DNA from 4 places in the Pyruvatibacter mobilis genome. Region 2 is predicted to be linked to each of the others. Evidence: predicted binding sites of a transcription regulator. Region 2 holds the regulator's gene; each other region holds the start of a gene.
The links. The regulator LexA, encoded in region 2, represses DNA repair genes until DNA is damaged. The targets are predictions, from matches to a motif close to TGTTCNNNNTGTGTTCNG.
Positions count from the first base shown of each region.

Region 1: HG718_RS13290 (YifB family Mg chelatase-like AAA ATPase) is a predicted target of LexA. The motif match lies at 2,641-2,658, and genes of this name have one in related genera.
Region 3: HG718_RS15720 (ImuA family protein) is a predicted target of LexA. The motif match lies at 2,769-2,786, and genes of this name have one in related genera.
Region 4: HG718_RS04285 (putative DNA modification/repair radical SAM protein) is a predicted target of LexA. The motif match lies at 1,543-1,560, and genes of this name have one in related genera.

Region 1 is NZ_CP051630.1:2,867,184-2,873,105, forward strand. Features, by position in the region: gene HG718_RS13285 (PAS domain-containing hybrid sensor histidine kinase/response regulator) at 1-700, opposite strand, end outside; gene HG718_RS13290 (YifB family Mg chelatase-like AAA ATPase) at 902-2,437, opposite strand; gene gshB (glutathione synthase) at 2,748-3,692, opposite strand; gene HG718_RS13300 (SirB1 family protein) at 3,842-4,756, opposite strand; gene HG718_RS13305 (BON domain-containing protein) at 4,828-5,766, opposite strand.
Region 2 is NZ_CP051630.1:1,573,473-1,579,394, forward strand. Features, by position in the region: gene trpD (anthranilate phosphoribosyltransferase) at 1-494, shown strand, start outside; gene trpC (indole-3-glycerol phosphate synthase TrpC) at 511-1,305, shown strand; gene HG718_RS07495 (GNAT family N-acetyltransferase) at 1,370-1,849, shown strand; gene moaC (cyclic pyranopterin monophosphate synthase MoaC) at 1,869-2,357, shown strand; gene lexA (transcriptional repressor LexA) at 2,640-3,359, shown strand; gene HG718_RS07510 (hypothetical protein) at 3,612-3,803, opposite strand; gene HG718_RS07515 (ComEC/Rec2 family competence protein) at 3,842-5,922, opposite strand, start outside.
Region 3 is NZ_CP051630.1:831,382-837,303, reverse strand. Features, by position in the region: gene HG718_RS03860 (MerR family transcriptional regulator) at 1-261, shown strand, start outside; gene HG718_RS03855 (DUF6504 family protein) at 312-1,934, opposite strand; gene HG718_RS15720 (ImuA family protein) at 1,837-2,700, opposite strand; gene HG718_RS03850 (SAM-dependent methyltransferase) at 2,893-3,384, shown strand; gene HG718_RS03845 (VOC family protein) at 3,381-3,761, shown strand; gene HG718_RS03840 (class I SAM-dependent methyltransferase) at 4,085-4,795, opposite strand; gene HG718_RS03835 (CatB-related O-acetyltransferase) at 4,810-5,463, shown strand; gene HG718_RS03830 (hypothetical protein) at 5,483-5,922, opposite strand, start outside.
Region 4 is NZ_CP051630.1:922,244-928,165, reverse strand. Features, by position in the region: gene HG718_RS04300 (hypothetical protein) at 1-28, shown strand, start outside; gene HG718_RS04295 (alpha/beta fold hydrolase) at 169-1,122, shown strand; gene HG718_RS04290 (zinc-finger domain-containing protein) at 1,220-1,480, shown strand; gene HG718_RS04285 (putative DNA modification/repair radical SAM protein) at 1,598-2,851, shown strand; gene HG718_RS04280 (UdgX family uracil-DNA binding protein) at 2,848-4,323, shown strand; gene HG718_RS04275 (DUF1801 domain-containing protein) at 4,333-4,740, opposite strand; gene HG718_RS04270 (DUF4145 domain-containing protein) at 4,951-5,718, opposite strand; tRNA gene HG718_RS04265 (tRNA-Leu) at 5,734-5,820, opposite strand.

The sequences.
Region 1 (5,922 bases), 1.3 Mb from region 2:
GAATGTCGTCGATGAGCCGCAGCAGCGCATGGCCGGAGCGGCGGACGGCCTGGACGTAATTGGCCTGTTCCGGCGTCAGATCGGTTTCGGCCAAGAGGGCCGAAATGCCGATGATGCCGTTCATCGGCGTGCGGATTTCGTGGCTGATGGTGGCGAGGAAGGCGGATTTGGCCTGGTTGGCCTGCTCTGCCTCGTCGCGGGCGCGGGCCAGTTCGCGCTCGGCGTCCTTGCGCTCGGTGATGTCGCGGCCGGCGCACTGGATTTCATGCAGGCGGCCATCGGCCCCGCGAATGGGAGATTCCTCCCAGCTGATCCAGCGCCAGCCCAGCTGGGTGCGCAGACGCTGATCGGTACGGATGATGAGCGGCTGGCCGGGGGCAGCGCCAAGGGACGCAGATGGCGGCTTGCCGACAAGACCCTCCCCGGCGGTGAGATCCACTTCCGGGCGGAAGGGCCGGCCCAGGGCCTCCTCCTGCGAGGTGCCGAAGGTCTGGCAGAAGACATCGTTGACGAAGGTGAGACGTCCGGCGACGTCGCGGCGGAAGATGATGTCGGCCTGGCCGTCGATCAGCCCACGCAGGCGATCAAGCTCCGCATGGACCGGGGCCGCCTCGCCGCCGTCACGCGCCAGACCATCGGCGAGGCGGCGCAAGGCCGTGGCGCTCGCAGCGCGAATGGCGGACAGGAAGGCGGGAGCCATGGGGCACGGGTCTCCGGTACGGGGGACGGCTGCAGCGCAGGTGACCGGACACCGGCCCCTTCGGGCAGATGCCGATGGGCCTACCCTGCCCCGTGTGGCTGAAGATCACGTTAACCGGAATGCGGATCGGCGGGTGCTGCGCCCACTCCGCTGTGGTTGTTGCCGGACCGGAACGAAATTGGCCGCGATTTGAGACCGCCGTCAGGCTGCCGCGTGGGCGGTGGCCGGGGCGCGGCGGAAGCTCAGGGCTTCTGCAAGGTGGGCGCGGGTGACGCGGTCACTGGCCTCGAGATCGGCGATGGTGCGGGCGACGCGCAGGACGCGGACAAAACCGCGGGCCGACAGGCGCAGGCGCTCGGCGGCCTGATCCATCAGGTCGTGGCCTTCAGTGTCGAGCTGCACCACCTGGTCGAGAAGCTGGCCGTCCGCTTCGGCATTGGTGCGGGGCAGAGTGCTGCCGTCGGCGAGGGATGTGTAGCGCGCTTCCTGACGGGTACGGGCGGCGGCGACGCGGGCGGCGATGGCGGCAGACGGCTCACCGGGCACCCCGTGACGCAGATCAGCGGCGGAGACCGGGGGGACGTCGAGCTGGATGTCGATGCGGTCCATCAGCGGGCCGGAGACGCGGGTCTGATAATCCTGAGCGCAGCGGGGCAGGCGGCCGCAGGCCAGGCCGGGCTCGGTGGCATAGCCGCAGCGGCACGGATTCATTGCAGCGACAAGCTGGACGCGGGCCGGGTAGCTGACATGGTGGTTGGCGCGGGCGATCACCGCCTGGCCGGTCTCAAGCGGCTGACGCAGGGCATCAAGCACGGGGCGCGCGAACTCAGGCAGTTCATCGAGAAACAACACACCGTTGTGGGCCAGGGAGATCTCGCCGGGTTTGGCCTTGATGCCGCCGCCGACCAGGGCTGCCATGGAGGCCGAATGATGCGGCGCGCGGAACGGCCGGGCAGGGCTCAGGGCACCGCCTTCCAGCGTGCCGGCGATGGACGCAACCATGGCGACATCCAGCATTTCGCGGGTCGACATGGGCGGCAGAATGCCCGGCAACCTGCTTGCCAACATGGATTTGCCTGCCCCCGGCGGGCCGACAAAGAGGAGGTTGTGGCCGCCGGCGGCAGCGATCTCCAGCGCCCGCTTGGCGGTTTCCTGGCCCTTGATGTCGGCCATATCGGGGATGGTGCCGCCCGCTGCGCGGGGGGCCGGGCGCGGGGCCGGCAGGGTCTGGGTGCCCTTGACGTGGTTCACCACCTCAAGGAGCGAGCGGGCGGCGATGATCTGCATCTCCCCCGCCCAGGCGGCCTCGGGCCCGCAGGCTTCGGGGCAGATGAGCCCGCGATCTGCGCCATTGGCGGCGATGGCTGCGGGCAGGGTGCCGGTGACCGGGGCGATCGAGCCATCAAGACCCAGTTCGCCCAATACACAGAAACCGTCCATCGCATCCTGGGGCAGAACGCCCAGGGCGGTCATCAGGGCCAGGGCGATGGGAAGATCGTAATGGCTGCCTTCCTTGGGCAGGTCGGCGGGGGCGAGATTGACGGTGATGCGCTTGGGCGGCAGGGCGAGACCGATGGCAGTCAGCGCGGACCGGACGCGTTCGCGGCTTTCAGCAACTGCCTTGTCACCCAGGCCGACGACGGCAAAAGCCGGAACGCCAGGGGAAAGCTGGACCTGCACGCTGACATCGCGTGCCTCGACACCTTCGAACGCAACCGTGTTGACGCGTGCAACCATGCCCACCCCCATCACGCCGGACCATCCGGACTTGCGCCGAATGGCCGATTATCAGTTGACGGAAAGTCTGCGGGTGCTCGAAACGCAAATTGCCGGGCGACGCACAGGCTTCAGCTTTGGCCTACAAATGTTCCGCCCGCTTGCGTCAAATTGACAACTGAGCACAATTATCCCCAATCCGCCTTAACACTTGAGACCATAGCAAGAACATTAAATGAACGCACGTTCTTTTTCTGGGGACAGGTGAACTATCACTCACCAGGGCCGGAGAGTGCCAGACCGGCGGGCAGGCGCTGTTGCCCCGAGCGGGTCAGGACGCGCGCTTGGCTTCGATCACATCCCAGATCATGGCGGCGATATTGGTGCCGTCGAACCGCTCGATCTCCCGCAGGCCGGTCGGCGAGGTGACGTTGATTTCGGTGAGGTAGTCGCCGATGACGTCGATGCCGACGAAGATGAGGCCGCGCTTTTTAAGTTCCGGGCCGATGATGGCGCAGATTTCGCGCTCCCGGTCTGTCAACCGGGTTGCTTCCGGGCGGCCACCCACATGCATGTTGGAGCGGCTTTCGCCCTCGGCCGGGACGCGGTTGATGGCTCCGGCGATCTCGCCGTCGACCAGGATGATGCGCTTGTCGCCGGCGCGGACGTCCGGGAGATAGGCCTGGGCGATCAGCGGCTCGCGGTACATCTGGGTGAACATCTCGAGCAGGGATGCGAGGTTTTCGTCATCCGGGCGGACGCGGAAGACGCCGGCGCCGCCATTGCCGTAAAGCGGCTTGAGGATGATGTCCTTGTGCTCGGCGCGGAAGGCGCGGATGTCCTGCTCGCTGGAGGAGATCAGCGTCGGCGGCATGACGCCGTCGAACTCGGTGACGAACAGCTTTTCAGGCGCGTTGCGCACATGGGACGGATCATTGACCACCAGGGTGTGGGGGTGGATGTGATCGAGGATGTGGGTGGCGGTGATGTAGCTCATGTCGAAGGGCGGATCCTGGCGCATCAGCACCACGTCCACGTCACGCAGGTTTGTGACAACCTCGTTGCCTTCAGTGAAATGATCGCCCTCCGCGTCGCGCACCTCAAGGCTGCGGGTGCGGGCCAGCACCTCGCCATTGCTGAGGGAAAGGTCGCGCGGCAGGTAGTAGCAGAGCGCATGGCCGCGGGCCTGTGCTTCAAGTGCCAGGCGGAAGGTGGAATCGCCCTTGATGTCGATGGCCGCGACCGGGTCCATCTGGATTGCAATCTTGAGCGCCATTGTCCGCCTCTTTCACGTCTTGGTATCGGTGTGTCCGGTTCCGGCGGAATGTCGGTGCGGGGTCCGGCAAGGTCAATGGGCAAAGTGCCAGGCACGCGCGGGCACATCCGGCGCAGGCAGGCCGTTAGACCGGCACACAAGGCTGCAGCCTAGTGGAGGCGCATGCGGAGGCTGTCGGAGGCGGCCCGGGCCTCGCGGACAATATGACTGCGGCCATCGGCGAGAGCCAGTTCGGCAGCGCGGGCAAAGGCCTGGCGGGCAGACATGAGGTTGCCCAGCTCGCCGTCGAGGCGGCCCCGCTCAAGCCACAGGGACGCGTCGCGCGGGGCAATGGCGGTCATGCGGGCGAGGATCGCGTGGGCGCGGGCGGTATCGCGGGCCTGCAGGGCGCGGGTGTAGATATTGTTCTGCAGCCGTAACAGAACCGCACGGGCGGTGACCGGCGCCAGGGCCTGATCAAGGTCAGCCTGGCTGGGGGAGCCGTCGCTGTCCTCATCAAGGCCGCGCACGCGGGCGAGGAGGCCGACCACTTCGTCCTCGTCGAGCACCTGGCCGCCGGAGAACGGATCGATCATCACCGGCGGCGGGCCGCCCTGCACCATGCCGTTGAGGCGGACGAGGAAATGGCCGGGGAAGTTGACGCCGGAGACAGCCCAGCCATTGGCGCGGCCGGCGTGAATGTAGATGAGCCCGAGGGCGACCGGCAGGCCGCGCTTGCGGTCGATGACGCGCACCAGATTGGCATTGGCCATGTCGTCATAGGTCACCCGGTCGCCGTCATAGCCGAAGTCACCGGCGATGACGTCGGCCAGGGCCTGGGCACGGGCGCGGGTGATGCCGGCCTCGCGGCGGGCGGGATCCGCGGACTGGGCATCGGGGCCGGCAAGGGCTGCAGCACGGGCCGCCACGTCTTCGGCGATGCGGGCCAGATGGGCGCGGTAGGGATCAAGCACCAGATCAGGCATGTCCGAGGCGCCGAGCGCCAGGGCGGTTTCGGCCAGATCAATCGCGTCGTCGGCGGCCTCTCCGGCGGCGCGCAGAACGCGGTCGAGCTCGGGGGTCATGCTCATGGCTCCCGCTGGTGGCTGACGGCGCCGGGCGTCAGCGTCGCCCCGGCGGGTGAAGGATAACGCTCTCATCGCACTGGTGCTAAGTCCCTGCTCTCGATGGCCGAGGCACCCGGCGACAGGCTGCGCGGCCCGCCGGTGCCTGTGTCATAAGCCGGAGCGGGCTGGTAGGCCGGTTCATATGCGGGCTGATAGGTGGGCTGATAGGCGGTAGAGGTGCTGGCCGTTTCGATGGCGACGGCATCGTCATAGGCCGACATATCGGTGCGCAGGGGCGGCTGTCCGGTCAGGATGTCTTCGCGCTCCTGGGCTTCTGCCAGCACATGGCCCTGGCGCTCGCCCGCCGGCTGCCGCTCGAAGGGCTGTTCGGCAGGGACGCCTGCGGGGCGCTCGGCCATGCGGCGCGGGTCGTTGACGGTGATGGCGTGCATGACCACGCGGCGGACGCCGGAAATGTCGCGCGCATGGGCTGCAACCCGGTCGATCTCCCCTTCGTCCTGCCCGATGCCGAGGACATAGACAGAGCCGTTGGTGACGTCCGTGGCGTAGTTGATGTCGGAAATGGAGAAGTCGGTGAGCAGCCGGGCGCTCAGCTTGGCGTCGATCCATTCATCCGACGGCAGGGTTTCCAGCGAGGACGTCTCGGAAATCTCGATCTCGTTGATGACCTCGCGCACGCCCGGCACGGTCCAGGCGATGCGGGTGGCTGCCGCCCGCTCCTCGTCGCGCTGGACGAGGCCGGTCATCATCACGCGGCCTTCCATGACCTTGCTCGAGACCTTGGAATAAAGACCGTCATCGCTCTTGAGCAGGCGGTCGGTGAGGCCGAGCTTGATTTCAGTGTCGGTCAGCGCTTCGCCGACGGGGCGCTCCTGGAAGGCGGCGATGCCTGCCGTGGCACCTGCGCCCACCGCCATGCCGACCGGGGTGCAGGCCGCAAGGGCCAGACTGCCCGCCGCTGCCAGCGCGAGAAGGGACGACGATTTGAGGGCCATCTTGATAGCCATGGGACACCACCTGCATTGCGGCGGGCCATCGGGCACGCCGGGTCACGACCACACCGGCCATCCGCGCTGCGGCGGGCGGAGGCCCGGTGACAGCTGCGGATGAGCGGCGGCGCCCGCATGGAGCCGTCTCCTGCCGGAGACCCATGCGGGTAGCGG
Region 2 (5,922 bases):
TCTTCAACGTGCTCGGCCCGCTCTCCAACCCCGCCGGCACCAGGCGCCAGCTCATCGGCGTCTATGACCGCGCCCTGTGCGAGCCGCTGGCGCATGTGCTGCAAAATCTCGGCGCGACCCATGCCATGGTGGTGCATGGGGACGACGGGCTCGACGAGATGACGACGACCGGCACCACCTATGTCAGCGAGCTGGCTGACGGTGTCGTGCGCAATTACGAGGTGGTGCCGGAAGATGCGGGCCTTGCGCGCGCCGCGGCGGCTGACCTTGTGGGTGGGGACGCCGGTGTTAATGCAGCAGCGCTGTCCGCCCTGCTTGACGGCAAGAAGGGCGCCTATCGCGATATCGTGGTGCTGAACGCAGCCGCCGCCCTTAAGGTGGCAGGCCATGCGGACACGCTGCAGGCCGGTGCCCGGCAGGCTGAAGCCGCCATTGACGGCGGCAAGGCGCGGGCTGCGCTTGACGCGCTGGTGACCGCCAGCAACCAGAGCTGATTTCAGGGCAAGTCACATGACCGACATTCTCACCCGCATCGCCGCCTACAAGCGCGAGGAAATCGAAGCCGCACGTCAGGCCGTGCCGCAGGCGGAGATGGAGCGTCGCGCCGCCGACGCCCCGCCCGTGCGCCCGTTTGCGGCAGCGCTGGAGAACAAGATGTCGTCCGGCTACGGACTGATTGCCGAGATCAAGAAGGCAAGCCCGTCCAAGGGGCTGATCCGGGCTGATTTCGACCCGCCGGCCCATGCCCGCGCCTATGAAGAGGGCGGTGCAGCCTGCCTGTCGGTCCTCACCGACACGCCGTCCTTTCAGGGCTGCACGGATTATCTCATTGCCGCGCGCGAGGCGTGTTCGCTGCCGGTCCTGCGCAAGGACTTCCTGTTCGAGCCCTATCAGGTGGCCGAGGCGCGTGCCATGGGGGCCGATTGCATCCTCATCATCATGGCCAGCACGACGGACGCGGAAGCCGCGGACCTTGCGGCCGCTGCGCGTGATTTCGGGATGGATGCGCTCGTTGAGGTGCATGACGGCGACGAGCTGACCCGCGCGCTCAAGCTGGATTGCCGAATGATCGGCATCAACAACCGCAATCTGCGCACCTTCGAGACGACGCTTGCCACCACCGAGGAGCTGGCACCGCGCATCGGTAACGACAGGTTGATTGTCGGCGAGAGCGGTATCGCCGACCATGATGATATTCTCCGCCTTGCCGGGTCAGGCGTGCGTGCCTATCTGGTCGGCGAAAGTCTGATGCGGCAGCAGGATGTTGCCGCAGCCACACGCGCCCTTCTTACCGGGCGCCCCTGAAGAAAGGATAAGATCCATAGCATCAGTTTCTCTCCCCGACGGTTACACCATCCGCCAGGCCCGCATGGACGAGGCCGGGCTCCTTCCTGATCTTGAAGACCGCGCCGCTGTGCTGTTCGGCGACAGCCCGCACCCCGCGGTCACGGATCATCCCCCCCATTCCACAGATGCCTATCGTGCCCATGTCCGGCTCGGCCTCGCCTTCGTGATGGCCGGTCCCGGTGACGTGCCGGTGGGCTTTGCGATCTGCGGTGTGCTCGACAACGCGCTTCACCTCTATGAGCTGGGCATGGACCCGGATCACGGCGGCAAGGGGCTTGGCCGGGCGCTGGTGGAGACGGTGGCCGCCGAAGCAAAGGCGCGCGGGCTTGAGGCCGTCACCCTGTCCACCTTCACCAATGTCCCGTGGAATGCGCCGTTTTACGAGACGGCGGGATTTCGTATCCTCGCGGAAACCGAGCTGACACCGGCTCTTATTCTCGTGGCCAACCACGAAGCGGAAGTCGGCCTCACCCATCGCTGCGTCATGCGGCGGGACATCTGACGCCAGGAGCATCTCCCGGATGACAAAAGACGGCCTGACCCATCTCGACGCCCGCGGCAACGCGGCCATGGTCGATGTCTCGGAAAAGGCCGTCACCAAGCGGGAGGCCGTGGCCGGCGGGCGTATCGCCATGTCGGCCGCGGCCTTCGCCGCGCTGGTGGACGGCACCGCGCCCAAGGGCGATGTCATTGCCACCGCGCGCATCGCCGGCATCATGGCTGCCAAGCGCACCAGCGACCTCATCCCCCTGTGCCATCCCCTGCCCGTCAGCAAGGCAGCGGTGGATTTCGATCCGGACCCGGAGCACCACGCGGTCAACGTGACGGCGACCGTGCGGACGACCGGGCAGACCGGCGTCGAGATGGAGGCGCTGACGGCCGCCAGCGTCGCTTGTCTCACGCTCTATGACATGCTCAAGGCCATCGACAAGACGATGGTCATTTCGGATGTCCGCCTGCTGAGCAAGTCCGGCGGCAAGTCCGGCGACTTCACCCGCGACGCCGGCTGATACCCGGCCTTCCCCGCGCCATCTCATTTGCCTGTTCCGCGTCCTGCCTTTAGCGCTTGACGGGTTTTGAGAACCAAACTAGAACATTTGCAGGGTTTTGGTTTTGTTCTGATTTGCATCAACTTGCGAACGAAACCGCAACCTTCCGGCAGCGCCGCATGCGGGCGGGCAGCCGGGGCATATGCCGGGCAGTCCGCTGCCCGGTCGCATCACAGGCCCGCCGGGCAGGCTGCGTCAGCAGCCGCTTTGGCATCCGGCGGGGATTGCGGGAGACATTGAGGCATGCTGACGCGCAAGCAGCACGAGCTTTTGACCTTTATCCACGAGCGTATCCGGGAGACCGGCGTGTCCCCCTCCTTCGATGAAATGAAGGAGGCGCTGGATTTGCGGTCCAAGTCCGGCATCCACCGGCTGATCACGGCGCTTGAGGAGCGCGGCTTCATCCGCCGCATGCCGCACCGGGCACGGGCGCTTGAAGTGGTGAAGCTGCCTGAATCCGCGGCACCTCAGGGCAGGGGCGCACCCGCCAAGCGCGGTTTCTCGCCCAGCGTGATCCAGGGCAGCCTGTCCGAACCCGCCCGCGTGCCGGACAATCACACCTCCGTGCCTGAAGGGGGCGACGCCCTGAGCCTGCCGCTGGTGGGCCGCATCGCTGCCGGTACGCCCATCGAGGCGCTGCAGGATGACAGCAACCATGTGGGCGTGCCTTCCAGCCTGCTCGGCTCCGGTGAGCATTACGCGCTCGAGGTGAAGGGCGATTCGATGATCGACGCCGGCATCTTCGACGGCGACATCGTGGTCATCCAGCGCTGCGACACCGCCGGCTCCGGCGAGATCGTCGTCGCGCTGATCGACCAGCAGGAAGCCACCCTGAAGCGCCTGCGCCGCAAGGGCGACACCATCGCACTCGAAGCCGCCAACCCGGCCTATGAAACCCGCATCTTCCCGTCCGAACGGGTCAAGGTTCAGGGCAAACTCGTGGGCCTCATGCGGCGCTACTAACCCCGCAGGCACAGCCGTTCCCCACGCCCCCACCCGCATCCCTCCGGCTTGACCGGAGGGCCCACTCGCTTCCGACGTGGGCACAGCGCTCGCGCCTGCTCTTTGGTCTTTCCCCAAGCGTCACCCCGCGACCTGATCGCGGGGCCCAGAGCCCCTCTGCACGGCCGGAGTGAGCCTCCCTGGATTCCGCGATCACGTCGCGGAATGACAGTGTGTGGTCTTATCCCTCCGGCAATGGCGGCGGGACGCGGTCTAGATCTGCCTGAGCGCTGTCTCGATTCCCTGCAGGCGCCGGTCCAGTTTTTCGAGCTGGCGGGAGCGGTCCGAGAGGTCGCTGAGATGCGCCTCGATGCGCAGCAGCACCTGCGTCATGTCGTGGGCCGGATCGCCTGTCAGTTGGGGCGGCGGCGGCGTGCGGCGGCGAAACCAGGAAAACAGTGCCATGGGTCTTCTCCCCTGCGGGTCCACGCGGATGACAAGGCTCACCCGCCTTTCCGGCGGAAGTATGGCCCGGGGTCCCAGGACTTGCGCGGTGCACAGTGCGACCAGGGCCGGTCGCCGATAAGATCGCAGGCGGCGATGACGCGCAGGCGCAGGCGCTGGCCCCCGTCCCCGTGTCCGCCCTCCTCCAGGTAAAGCGCCTGTGCCCCCCGGCGCGACAGCACGCCTCTGTCGATGATGAGAGGGGCCGCGCATCGCCGCGGCATGTAGAGCGGTGTCACCAGAATATCCGCCTGCTGACAGTCTTCCATCGCGGCCTGCCAGTTGCGCGCCAGGCTCACCGTGCCCAGCAGCGGATGGTCACGCACACAGCCCTGTCCGTCACAGCTGAATGCGCCCGCTGCCTCGCCCACATCACGCCGGTCCGCGTCCCGCCGCAGCCACACCTCGCCGCTGAAGCTGCCGGACCGGCTGCTGCTGAGGGTGAGCGTGCCGTCCGGCAGGCGCAGCCCCACGAGCTTTGCCTCCCGCTCGACCAGCATCACCGGCACCGGCGCCGTCACCGCAAGGACAATGCCGATCATCGGGCCCAGCACCCCGGCCCATCTGAGCCGCCCAGCCCAGATCACCATCCAGAGGCCACCAAGCGCCATGGCTGCCAGGGTCGTCTGGGGCATGGCGGGCAGCAGCGACACCGCCCCCGGCCAGGAGGCCACCTGATGGGCGACCCATAGGATTGCATGGATGCCCTGCCCCGCCACCCACAGGGGCAGGGCCTCAAGCCCGAGCGGCATCAGGATGAAGGCCACCAGCGCGGCGGGCATGACGATGAACCCCACAAGCGGCAGGGCCGCCAGATTGGCGACAAGGCCGAAATCCACCACCCGGTTGAAATGAAACGCGGCAAAGGGAAACGTGGCGAGCGACGCGACGATGGAGGTGAGCGCGATGCCGCCCAGATAGAGCGCCCCCCGCGCCGCCCAGCCGCGCTCCACCGCCGCCTGCGACAGGCGCGTGACCCAGCCGCGCGCGCCTTCATAGAAGGCCACGAGCGCAGCGGCCGCTGCGAAAGACATCTGGAAGCTTGCCTCCATCACGGCCTCCGGCGTCAGCAGCAGGATGATGAGGGCGGCCAGCGCCACGTTGCGCAAGGTGATCGCCGGCCTGTCGGTCAGCACCGCGATGAAGATCAGCGCGAACATGACAAAGGCCCGCTGGGTGGCGACGGAGGCACCTGATACCAGCAGGTACCCGGCCGCCCCTGCCAGCGCCAGCGCCGCGGCCCATTTCTTGATCGGTGCCGTCAGCGCCAGCCCCGGCACCAGGGCCAGCGCCGCCCGCACGCCCCAGAACAGCGTTCCGGCGAACAGCGCCATATGCAGCCCGGAGATCGCCAGCAGGTGGGCCAGCCCCGCATCCCGCAGATCCTGAAGAATGTCTTCGGGAATGCCGCCCCGGTCCCCGGTCATCAGGGCTGCGGCCACCGCGCCGCGCGGGGCCGGCAGCGCGTCAACGATACGATGGGTGAGCTTGACCCGCAGGCGGCTGACGCAGAACTCAAGACAGGCGGCAAAGCCACCCGGCCAGCTTTCTTCCACCTCCACCTTGCCCAGCGCATAGCCCACGGCCCCGATCTCACGGAAGAAGGCCTGGCGCGAAAAATCGAACGCGCCCGGGGCTGCGGGTCCCGGCGGCGGCAGCAGCCCGGCGGGCAGGCGGATCACGTCTCCCGGCAGCGCGCCGTCTATCTGTGTACGGACGGTAATGCGCAGCCGCGCGGGCATCTCGTCGGCGGTCAGCCGCCCCACCTCATGCGGGGCAATCAGCAGGCGTTCGCCGCCGGAAGCCGTCGCTGTGCGGCTCAGCAGCGTGCCGGATACCATGGCGTAGGAGATGGGTTTGACGATCACCGGGGCCGTCACCTGCGCCGTGCGCCAGTCGGCGGAGGCAAATCCCGCCGCCAGGAAGGCGAACGCCATGGCCGGGGCCAGCAGGGACAGGGTGCGGCGCGCCGTCCAAGCCGCAGCGCCCGCCAGAAGCCCCGCCAGCGGTGCAATCCAGCCCGGCGGCTCCGCTGTCAGCGACAGATACCAGACCGCGCCTGCCCCCATGAAGACCGGCA
Region 3 (5,922 bases), 740 kb from region 2:
CGCAAGGGCTACGGCACCCCCTATCTCAAGCAGTACCAGGCCCTGGCCGAAGCGCTGGCCGAGTTCGACGTCACCACCTTCTATGACCGGCTTGCCGATAATCTGGATACGGACCGTGCCGCGGCCATGGCTGCGGCCTCCATTCCCCTGTCGCTTGAAGTGTTCGGCCATCTGCGCGTCAAGGCCATCCTCAAGAAGGTGACCGAGCGCAATGCCGAGGTCCTGCAGCAGGAACATGAAGGCACCCGCAGGAGCGCCTGACAGCCCGCCCTCCTGCCCGCGCGCACGACCACTCATCACGCAAACACCCATCACGCAAACACCCCGTGCATGAACCAGCGCGGCGCCGTTGTCTCGCGCTCATAAAGCCCGTCGCGATAGATCCAGAAGCGCCGCCCCGCCTCGTCCTCCACCCGGTAATAATCCCGCGTGACGCTGCCGCGATCCGCCGCCAGCCACCATTCCGGCGCCAGCCGCTCCGGCCCCTCCGCCTTCGCCACCGCATGCAGCATCCGCCGCCAGCGGAACTGCCGCGGCGGGCCCTCCGGCACCTCCGCCACCACTTCCACGGGTTCGGGCGGCGTCAGCATGCGGATCGGCCGCAGCGGCGCGTCGCCATACATCACCAGCGGCGGCACACCGTCCTCCACCGTCATGTCGCGGGCCGACACCGCAGGCACGCTGCCCTGCGCCCGCTCCGGCAGATGGCTCGCCCGCGCCGTCAGTTGCACGACGCGCCCGGCCCCCAGCCGGTTCGACAGCCGGTCGATCAGCTCTTCCAGGCTCGAACCATCCGTCTGTTCCTGCGTCAGATCCGTCTGCCGCTGGGCAACGCTGTCAACGGCGCAGGCTTCCAGCACCACGCCTTCGACGCCATAGCCCACATCGATATCCGCCCCCGACAGCCCGCCCGCCGGCACCAGCTTTTCCGCAAACAGCGCCGCGATCCGGTCGGCATCCTGCAAAGGCGATGACGCGCCCGCATCAAACACAAAGCGCTGCCCATCCACCCGGTAGAGCTGCAGCCGCAACCGCCGCGCTCCCTGCTGGCGGCGCACAAGCTCCGCTGACAGATCCCGCGCCGCCAGCGTGATCGCCGCCACGATGCCATCAAGCGCGATCAGCGGATCGCCGAACAACAGCCGCGCCCGCGCCAGCACCCGGACAGCATCAGGGGCCACCGGCTCCCCGCGCCCGCCAACCGCCTGGTCCAGCCGCTGGCCCAAAAACGCACCAAACCGCGCCACCAGCGGTGCCCGCGGCCGTGCCAGCACGTCACCGATGCTCACAAGCCCCAGCCGCCCCAGATCATCCGCCATCTCCTGCGAGATACGCAGAGCCGCAAGCGGCAGCGGCACCACCGCCTCACGCACAGCCCCCGGCTTGACGATGCGCAGACGCTCCTGCCCGTAGCGCGCAACCGCCCAGGCAGCCCCCACCGTATCCGCCACCGCCGCCCGCGCGTCATGGCCCATGCCCGCCATGCGGCCCAGCACATCTTCCAGCAGCGCCTGCTCGCCGCCGAACAGATGTGCGCAGCCGGAAATATCCAAAAGCAGCCCGCAGCCCTCATGCGCGCCCACCGGCACCTCTTCGGCCCGCGTCCAGGGCGTGTAGCGCGTCGCCCATTCCGCCAGCCGCGTCAGCCGCCGGGCATCTCCCGCGCTGTCCCGGTCCTGTACCTCGAGCGCCGGCACCAGGGCGCGCGCATCCGCCAGCCGCTGGCCCGGGCGGATGCCCGCCGCCGCCGCCGTTCCGTTGGTGGCCGCAATCCGCAGCCCGCCCTTCACCGCGTCGATCAGCGCAAAGGGCGCCTGCCGCCCGCCTTCTGCCGCATCAGACGGCGAGTTTTTTTGCAGGCCGGGCGCGCGCCGGGGCCTCCGGCCGCGCAGCCGCTGCAGCTCCGCCTGCGCCCTGTCGGCGTGGCGCTGCATCCGCTCCACGGGAAAGCCTGGCAGCCACAGCGAAACGATGCGTCTCATGCATCCACTCCATCAGGAAATGACAGGGCGCACCGCCGCGCACCCGGTCGAGATGAACCGAGAACCGAAGCCGTCCGGGGGCGGTCGGTGTCAGGGGATTGGCGGCACTTGCCGCCGATGAAATCCGGAACCGCGTCAGCGCCGCGGACGGCGCCGACGCCGCCCCCGCCGCATGCCCCGCCAGAAGCAGTGCCGGCCGCCCGAACTTCTCCGCCGCCAGCTGCAGCCGCCGCGAGGCCTTGAGGTCATAGGCCCTGCCCCCGCCCAGCTCCGTCACCACGCCCGCAAGGTCAGGCGTCTTCAGGGCTTCCTCCGTCACCCACAGCGCCTCGCGGTCATCCCGCACGCGCACCAGCACCAGTTGGCGCGGATCAAGCCCCAGCATCCGCAGGCCGGGCCCGTAGAGCAGGCCCAGATCATGGCTGCCGGTGCCCTGCACCACCCACACAAGCGCGGGTTTTGCGGGCGGTGACCCCTGCGCTGTGAGCCGCGCCCCCAGCGCCGCCGCAAAGCCCGACACCGCCCCCATATCCGGATAGGCCGTGCCGACAATCTCGTGCAGCCCGCCCAGGATCAGCCCGCGGCCTCCTGTCAGACGCCGGTCCAGCGCCGCCTCGCCGAGGGACAGGGCCGGCCGCACCTCCTGAGGCGACTCAAGACGTGAGAGATCGCGCCTAAGCGCGCTCAGCACCTCCTGTTTTGCCGCCCTGTCCGCCATCACACCCGCTGCTTTCCTCACCCTTTTCGGGCCTGTTTCACACCCGGAATATGCTTATATTCCTAGATAGTTCCTGTTTTGTTCTATTTTCCCGCCTGTCAGGAGTCAAATGAAGAATCATCTTTGCGCAGATAGAGCCCCCTCAGCCGCCCCGCCCCTCTGCTAGATTGCCGCCAGCATGAGGAGACAGAAATGGCAGACACCGAGCGGTTTTCCATCACCCCCATCGGCCGCGTCACCGCCACCCGCACCGAGCCCATCGATGATGACTGGGACAGCGTCCCCGCCTCAATCACCCTGGACGACCGCTTCGATGCCGAAGCGCTGATGGGCCTTGACGCCTTCAGCCATGTGGAAGTGATCTACCTGTTCCATCAGGTCCCGGACGGGGAAGTGGAAGGCAAGGCCCGCCACCCGCGCGGCAACACCGACTGGCCCCGCGTCGGCATCTTCGCCCAGCGCGGCAAGGGCCGCCCCAACCGCCTCGGCGCCACCATCGCCCGCATCGACCGGGTGGACGGCCGCACCCTCCACCTGACGGGCCTGGATGCCATCGACGGCACCCCGGTCCTCGACCTCAAGCCCGTCATGCACGGCTTCCTCCCCCGCGGCCCACTCAAGGAACCCGACTGGGCCCGCGCCATCATGGAAAGCTATTGGGACACACAGGAGACCCTGTCATGAAGCTCAACCAGGTCACGGTCGGTGCCACCGACATTCCCCGCGCGATTGAGTTCTACACCCGCCTTGGCATGACGCTGATCGTCGAGGATGGACATTACGCACGCTTCGAGATGCCAGCGGGCGACACCTTCTCCGTGCACCAGGCAGACACGATCTCCGGCGCCACCACGGTGGTCTATTTCGAGTTTGCGGATGTGGACACAGCCGTGAAGGACGCGGAGGCCCGCGGCATCACTTTCGACTCCCAGCCCGAAGACCAGTCATGGCTGTGGCGGGAAGCCTATCTGTCCGACCCGGACGGCAACCGCATCTGCTTCCTGCAGGAAAGCCCCAACCGCCGCTTCCCGCCCTGGCGTGTAGACGGGCGGACGGCTTAGCAGCTCTCAGCCACCTCCCATACCACCAGTCACATAGACCCTCCGGTCAAGCCGGAGGGAAAGCGGAGGGGGATGGATACGCGCAGCCCCCAAAACCCCTCTCCCCTCGCGGGAGAGGGAGGGGCCCGCATGCGCAAGCATGTGGGAGGGTGAGGGGGTGAGCCTCCACCACCTCCCGTGCCGCCAGTCAGATAGACCCTCCGGTCAAGCCGGAGGGAGAGCGGAGGGGGATGAATACCTGAATAAATCCGCTGTCCCTCCGGCGTGACCGGAGGGCCCATGGGAGGCACGGACATGCTCCCGCACAGTGTCGATCAAAAACCTTAGCCCTGCACCGCCTGGCCCCAGTAATTATACCCGGCGAATTTCGGCGTGGACGGCAGATACATCTGCTCCATCCCCTCGATCCGGAACCCACCCTCGGCCAGCATGTCCGGGATCGGACGATTGAGATTGCAGCCGCCGGCGATCTTCTTCCACATGGGGTTGATGCGGTCCTGCCAGCGCGCCACGCCCATGTCCGGGGCCTTGCCATGCTCGCAGAAGATGAGCTTGCCGCCCGGCTTCAGCACCCGGGCCATGCCTTCCAGCGCCTTGATGCCGTCAGGGATGGTGCACAGCGTATAGGTGAGCAGCACCGTATCCACCGAATTGGCATCCAGCGGGATCTCCTCCCCCGGCAGGTCGATGAACTCGACGGGAATGCCCGCCTCCTTCACCCGCGGGGCGGCCCGCTCGCGCATGCCTTCGGACGGTTCGAGGCCGAACACCATCTCCACCTTCGCCTTGTCGTAATACGGCAGGTTCAGCCCCGACCCCATGCCGATCTCCAGCACCCGGCCCTCAGCCTGCGGCACCACCTTGCGCCGCTGATAGGTAATCGGCTTGGCCCCGCAGGCCACGTCCAGAAAGCGCGGCAGAATATGCTTTTCGTAAAAACCCATGCCAGAAAGTCCCCGACCCTGATGCGATCTTGATGTGATTACGATAAGTGTGCGCCAAAAGCCCCGCACGCGGCAAATGCGCAAACTCATCAAGGATCCAGGCCATGCCGACACCCCCCGACCTCACCGCGCCCGACGCCACGGCCCTGTTCCCCATCGAGGGGCAGCCCTCCATGGTCTTCCTCAAGCCGCTCGTCACCAACCCGCAGATCGAGATCGGCGAGTACAGCTATTACCATTCCTTCGACGACCCCAAGGCCTTCGAGGAAAATGTGCGCTACCTGTTCGATTTCATCGGCGACCGGCTGGTGATCGGCAGGTTCTGCTCGATCGCCCATGGTGCGGAATTCCTGATGAATGGCGGCAACCATCTCACCGACACCGTGTCGAGCTTCCCCTTCGCCATCTTCGGGGCCGACTGGGCTGGCGCCATGCCCGATGCCTGGCCGCACAAGGGTGATCTCGTCATCGGCCATGATGTCTGGATCGGTTATGACGCCACCCTGATGGCCGGCATCACCGTCGGCCACGGCGCGGTCATCGCGTCGAAGGCCGTGGTCGCCAGCGATGTGCCGCCCTACGCCATGGTCGCAGGCAATCCCGCCCGGATCATCCGTATGCGTCATTCAGAAGAAGACATTGCCCGCCTGCTCGAGCTGGCCTGGTGGGACTGGCCCATCGAGCGCATCACCCGCCACGCCCGCCTGATCGCCACCGGCACCCCGGCCCAGCTGGCCGATGCCGCCGCCCGCGACTGACCAGGCCCGTCAGCGCCTGTCAGCGCCAGTTGGACACACCGAAGCGCAGCAGCCGGTCGCCGTCGATCGGGCCGATCGCCCGGCCGCGACCGCGGAAGGTCAGTACCGCTGATTTGAGATGCCCGCCAGAGCGCAAGGCAGAGGCCACCCGCGCCCCCTCGCCCAGCGCATCCCACACGGCTTCCGCCGTCAGTTCACCCTCAGGACGTGTCACTGTCCGCGAGATGGCCGAGGCACAAAGCTGCGCTATCGCAGCGGAGCGCGCCACAACGCCAACAGCTTCCGCCGACAGCGCTTCTTCTTCGGCGGTCACCACCGCCACACCGCCGGTCTCGCCCTTGAGCGCAATGGGCGCATCAAGACTGCGCAGCAGCTCGAATGCCATGCCGTCAGGCACACCGGCGATGTCGGGAAACCGCATGTCCATTGCCAGGCAATAGGCAATGGCCCGCCCCATGG
Region 4 (5,922 bases), 650 kb from region 2:
GGCCCTGGGGATCGAAGCGGGGGGCTAGACCTTTTCAGGCGCTGGACAGGGACGCGGGACACGGCTACCCCCATGGGGCGACGCGGGGGGTCACACGGCCCTGACACACAGACTAACGAACAAACAAAAAGCGCGGGCATCCGCACCGCGCCATCGGGGGGTTGGATCATGAAATGGATCGTCATCGGTCTCGGCATTCTTCTGGCTGCGGCGGCACTGGCCTATGTGGCGGCCGGCATGGCACGCAAGCCGATGGACGAGGCCGCCCGCGCCAAGGCACCCGGCGACCTGGTGCAGGTGAGCGCCGGCAGGCTGCATGTGCGCCGCGACGGCCCGGCTGACGGGCCGGTGGTGGTGATGGTTCACGGCTTCTCCACGCCCAATTTCATCTTCGAACAGAATGTGGCGGCGCTGACGGAAGCGGGTCTGCGGGTGATCCGCTTTGATCATTTCGGGCGCGGCTGGTCGGACCGGCCGATGGGGCCCTATGACACGGATTTCTATGACCGGGCGCTGCTGGAGCTGATGGACGCCGAGGGGCTGACCGCGCCGGTGGGGCTCGTGGGCCTGTCGATGGGCGGGCCGATCGTCGCGGAATTCGCCGCCCGGCACCCGGAACGGGTGTCCGGCGTGTTCCTGTTCGTGCCCGCGGGCTTCGACGTGGCCGGCACCGACAGCACCGCTGCCCGGCTGGTGCGCACGCCGCTGATCGGCGACCTCATCTGGCGCGTGGCGGGCGAAAGCATCCTGCTGGGTGACCCGCAATACCAGGAAGAGGGCCTGGAGCCGGAAAACCGCCTGGCGGGCGACGTGGCAGAGCAGATGCAGTATCGCGGCTATTTCCACGCCCTGCTCTCCACCATGCGCCACATGAAGCTGACCGGCCGCGAGGACACCTTCGCACGGCTGGCGGAAACCGGCCTGCCGGTGACTGCCCTGTTCGGCGCCGATGACCCCACCGTCCAGGTATCAAGCGCCGCGCGGCTGGAGGAAACCGTGCCCGCCGCGACTGTCCACGTGCTGGAGGGGGCCGACCACGGCCTCAATTACAAGCGCCACGCCGACGCCAACCCGCTTCTGGTCACGTTCTTTACCGAGGGCCCCGGCGCGCCCGCGCGCTGAAGCGCACGCTTGCGGCTGGCCGCATCGAAGGGCTAGAAAGGCCCGGCGCGCCGCATTGGCCGGCGCGGTGATTCAGTTCTAGAGGACAGGCGAACCCATGGCCGGAGCAGTGGTGCCGAAATTCAGGAATGACGACGCGGTCGCGGTGATCGAGGTCGGCGTGAAGGAATTCTACTGCACGGGCGCCAGCGCGCCGCACGACCACCCGCATGTCTATCTGGACATGGGCGGCGACACGGAAACGATCTGCCCCTATTGCTCGACCGTCTACCGCTACAACGAAAAGCTGGCCCCGACCGAAAGCGTCCCCGCGGGCGCGATCCTGGTGCCGGAAGCCACCGACCCGGACCGGCGGTAGCAGCCTCCCCTTTTTCTTTGCCCGGCTTGCCCGATCAGCCTTGACCTTCGGTCGCCCCGCCATAGAACATAACAGGAACAAACCGTTCCTGTCCGTCCGTTCTCAATGCCCGGGGCCATGCCGCAAAAATCCCTCCAGGACCGTCTCGCCATCCTCGCCGACGCTGCGAAATATGACGCCTCCTGCGCGTCATCCGGTGCCGGCAACCGCAACGCGCTGAAGGACAAGGGCATCGGCTCCACCGAGGGCATGGGTATTTGTCACGCCTATGCGCCGGACGGCCGGTGCATTTCGCTGCTGAAGATCCTGCTGACCAATGCGTGCATCTATGACTGCGCCTATTGCATCAACCGGGTGTCGAGCAATGTGGAGCGGGCCGCCTTCACCCCTGCGGAGGTGGCGGACCTGACAATGGCGTTTTACCGCCGCAACTACATCGAAGGGCTGTTCCTGTCGTCCGGCATCATCCGCACCTCGGATTACACGATGGAACTGATGCTGGAAGCGGTGCGGCTGCTGCGCACCGAGCACCGCTTTTCCGGCTATGTGCACCTCAAGACCATCCCCGAATGTTCGCCGGAGCTGATGAGCGAAGCGGGGCGGCTGGCCGACCGACTGTCGATCAATGTGGAACTGCCGACCCGCGCCGGGCTGAAGCAGCTGGCACCGGAAAAGGACGAGACCACGATCCGCACCGCCATGGGCCATGTGCGCAGCCGCATCGAAGACGCCAAGGACGCCAGGCGCGACAGGACCCTGCGCCGCGCCAAGCCACCGCGCTTTGCGCCCGGCGGGCAATCCACCCAGATGATCGTGGGGGCTGACGCGGCAAGCGACGCGGAGATCCTGACCACCAGCGCCACCCTCTATGCGGGCTACGGGCTGCGGCGGGTCTATTACTCGGCCTTCAGCCCCATCCCCGCCCCCTCCGCCGTGCTGCCGCTCAAGGCCCCGCCGCTTAAACGCGAGCACCGGCTCTATCAGGCGGACTGGCTGCACCGGTTTTACGGCTTCGAGATGCCGGAGATTGAGGCGGCGACCACCGGCGGCATGCTCGATCTCGATATCGACCCCAAGCTCGCTTGGGCCCTGCGCAACCGGCATGTGTTTCCGGTGGACGTCAACAAGGCCGACCGCGAGATGCTGCTGCGCATCCCCGGTATCGGCACAACGGCGGTGAAGGCCATCCTGAAAACCCGCCGCCACCGCAGCCTGCGGCTGGATGACCTCAGCAAGATGACCCGCGCCCTGAAACGCGCTCTGCCCTTCCTTGTCGCTGCTGACTGGCGGCCGACACAGATGCTGGATGCGGCAGGGCTGGAGGCAAGCCTGCGCCCGCCCAAGCAAATGGAGCTGTTCGACGCGCCATGATGCCCGTCACATATGCCGTCACCCTTGCTCATGACGCCGACTTCACCGGCTGGCGCAGCGCCGCCCGCAGGCTGGACGCCAACCATGTGCAGCCCGGCTGCGTGCAATGGCGCTGCGAGGGTGATCCGCAGCCGGACTTTCTGTTGCCCGCAGCGCGCCCCTACCAGGAGCTGCCCACAGGCAACGCCGCGCGCACCGTGCCGGGGGCGTTTGTGTCGCTGGCGCAGAAGCTGATCTGCCACAGCGCGGATGACCGCTTCACCCTCGCCTACCGCCTGTTCCGCCGCCTGCGCGAAGAGCCGCAGCTTTTGTCGGACGCCGGCGATGACGACATGCACCGGGCGCATCTGATGGCCAAGGCCGTCTCCCGCGACGCGCACAAGATGAAAGCCTTCGTGCGGTTCCGCGAGGTGACACCCGATCAGGGTGCGGATGACCGCCCGCATTTCGTCGCCTGGTTCGAGCCGGACCATCACATTGTCGATGCCACGGCCCCCTTCTTCATGCGCCGCTTTGCGGGCCAGAGCTGGTCGATCCTGACGCCCGAGCGCTGCGCCCATTGGGATGGCGAAACCCTGTCCTTCACCCCCGGCGTGCCGCGCAGCCAGGCGCCCGACGGTGACCCGGCGGAAGATCTGTGGCGCACCTATTTTGCCAGCACCTTCAACCCCGCCCGGCTGATGGTGAAGGCGATGACGGCGGAGATGCCGAAGAAATATTGGAAGAACCTGCCCGAGGCGCAGCTGATCGACCCGCTGATCGCCGACGCGCAAAAGCGCCACCAGGCAATGCAGGACACAGCGCCCCGCGCCCCCGCCCGCTCGACCCGTGTCCGCCGCGACCATGAGGCAGGCAGCCGCGCAGCGGACGCGCCGATCCGCTCGCTCGACGACCTTGCAGCGGCGGGCCGCAGCTGCACCCGCTGCCCGCTTCATTGCGGCGCGACCCAGGCCGTGCCCGGCGCGGGGCCGGGGGATGCGCCGCTGATGCTGGTGGGCGAACAGCCCGGCGACCATGAGGACATCGCCGGCAAACCCTTTGTGGGACCGGCGGGCGATGTGCTGAATGACGTGCTGCGCGAGACAGGCATCCTGCGGGACCGCGCTTTCGTCACCAATGCGGTGAAGCACTTCAAGTTCGAGCTGCGCGGCAGGCGGCGGCTGCACCGCTCGCCCGATGCGGGCGAAGTGGCCCATTGCCAATGGTGGCTGGCAAAAGAGCTGGAGCTGGTGCGCCCGCGCGTAGTCGTCGCCCTCGGCGTGACCGCCGCCCGCGCACTGACAGGCCAAACTGTGACCCTCAACGCCATGCGCGGCGCAGTTCACGACATGGCGGACGGCACGCAACTGGTGGTGACCAACCACCCCTCCGCCCTGCTGCGTCAGCGCAATGCCGAGGCCGCGCGGCAATTGCGCGGCAACATGCTGGCCGACCTGACGACGGCGCGGCGATGTCTGGAGGCTGCCGGCTAGGCCCGCGGCTCAGGCGATGTCCGCCGCATATTGCCGGGCGATGATCTCTTCCAGCACAGCGAGATCCACATCATCCAGCTTGTTGATGTAAAGGCAGGCGACGGAACGGCGATGCTTGCCGAGCCGGGCGTAAAGCGTCTCAGCTTCGGGGAAGCTGTCACGCACATAGAAGGTCATGTTGGCCTTGCGCGGCGAGAAGCAGGCTGCGGGTACCCGCCCCGCGCGACCGGCATCCGTGGTGTAGCGCCGCTCACCGAACCCGATGATCGACGGCCCCCACATGACGGGCTCAAGCCCCGTGACGCGCCGATAGATCTCAAGCGCCACCCGCGCATCCGCCTGACGCCGCGCGGGGGCAACACCATCCAGAAAGGCATTCACGGAGGCCCGTGTGGGAACGGTCTTGTTCTCTGCCATGGCGATGACCTCATCGCGCGTCGGGACAGTACCCGGATGCTGCAAGATAGCGTGCGGTGGTGCGGGCTGCCGGACTTGAACCGGCATGGACGTTACCGTCCGAGGGATTTTAAGTCCCCAAACCCCTAAGAAATTCAAGCACTTAGCTGGAAGAAAATGCAGCCAGTCGCATTTCCGGCAACAGTTGCGGCAACAAAAAAAGTAAGGAGACTAGGTCCCTTGCTCATTCTCTAAGTTGGTCACAGAAGGGCCGTCAGATGCCTTTTTTTCCTGTTTGTTTTTCCGTTTTTGTGCCCGTTTATTCGCCACAATCTCATGAAGCTTGGCGGTTTGCTCCGAACGCTTCTTGCGGTTGACGTACCAACGGTCGATTAGAATTTCGATGAGAGCTACGAGAAGGCGGGCTTCCTCTGGCTCGACATCCACGACCATATCAACGTGCTTGTCCATATGCGCGCCGATGTCTCCGATCGCCCGTATTGCCTCAATTTCTTTCAGAAGTTCAGGGTCAATTTGATCGGAAAGCGAACTGATCTCCGCACCTAATTTGCCTCTTTTGCCTTCCGGCAAATTCCAAAAATCACGAATGATGCCTTGCAGACAGCGACGAGAAAGCGCCGCAGACGCGTTCGGACTGAGTTCAACTATTCTTGCCGCTTGCTGATAGGCATCCCTTATGGCCTCCGGCACGTACTCCGGGATCGGCTTTGCATTCGATTCCGGTAGAAGCTTCCAAATACCAATTTCTTCTTGTTTGACACGTTGCCCCCCGCTCCCCTTGGCGTACCAAGCGGCCACCGAAAGCGTGAGCTCTCCACAATTAGGATTAGGACAGCCAATGGCCTGTGCCCTCAGGGCGATAGAGGGCTTTTTTTTCTGGACAGAAGCCATGACGACAGTTTGGTTTTTGATGCTTGCAGCGGTTATCGTAGTCGGTTGCCCGCAGTAGGGGCAGGTCCAAGAAAAAGGTGGTTCCATATGCAATTAATCCTATGGTGCGGGCGGCGGGGATCGAACCCGCACGTCCTATCGGACCCAAGATTTTAAGTCTTGTGCGTATACCAGTTTCGCCACGCCCGCACGAGGATAGGAAAGGTTGCATTGCAGCAACTGCCGCAACAATCACCTCACCGAAAGAGCTTCACTAATCCACCCCTGCAATTAGCAGGGGACTTTGTTGCA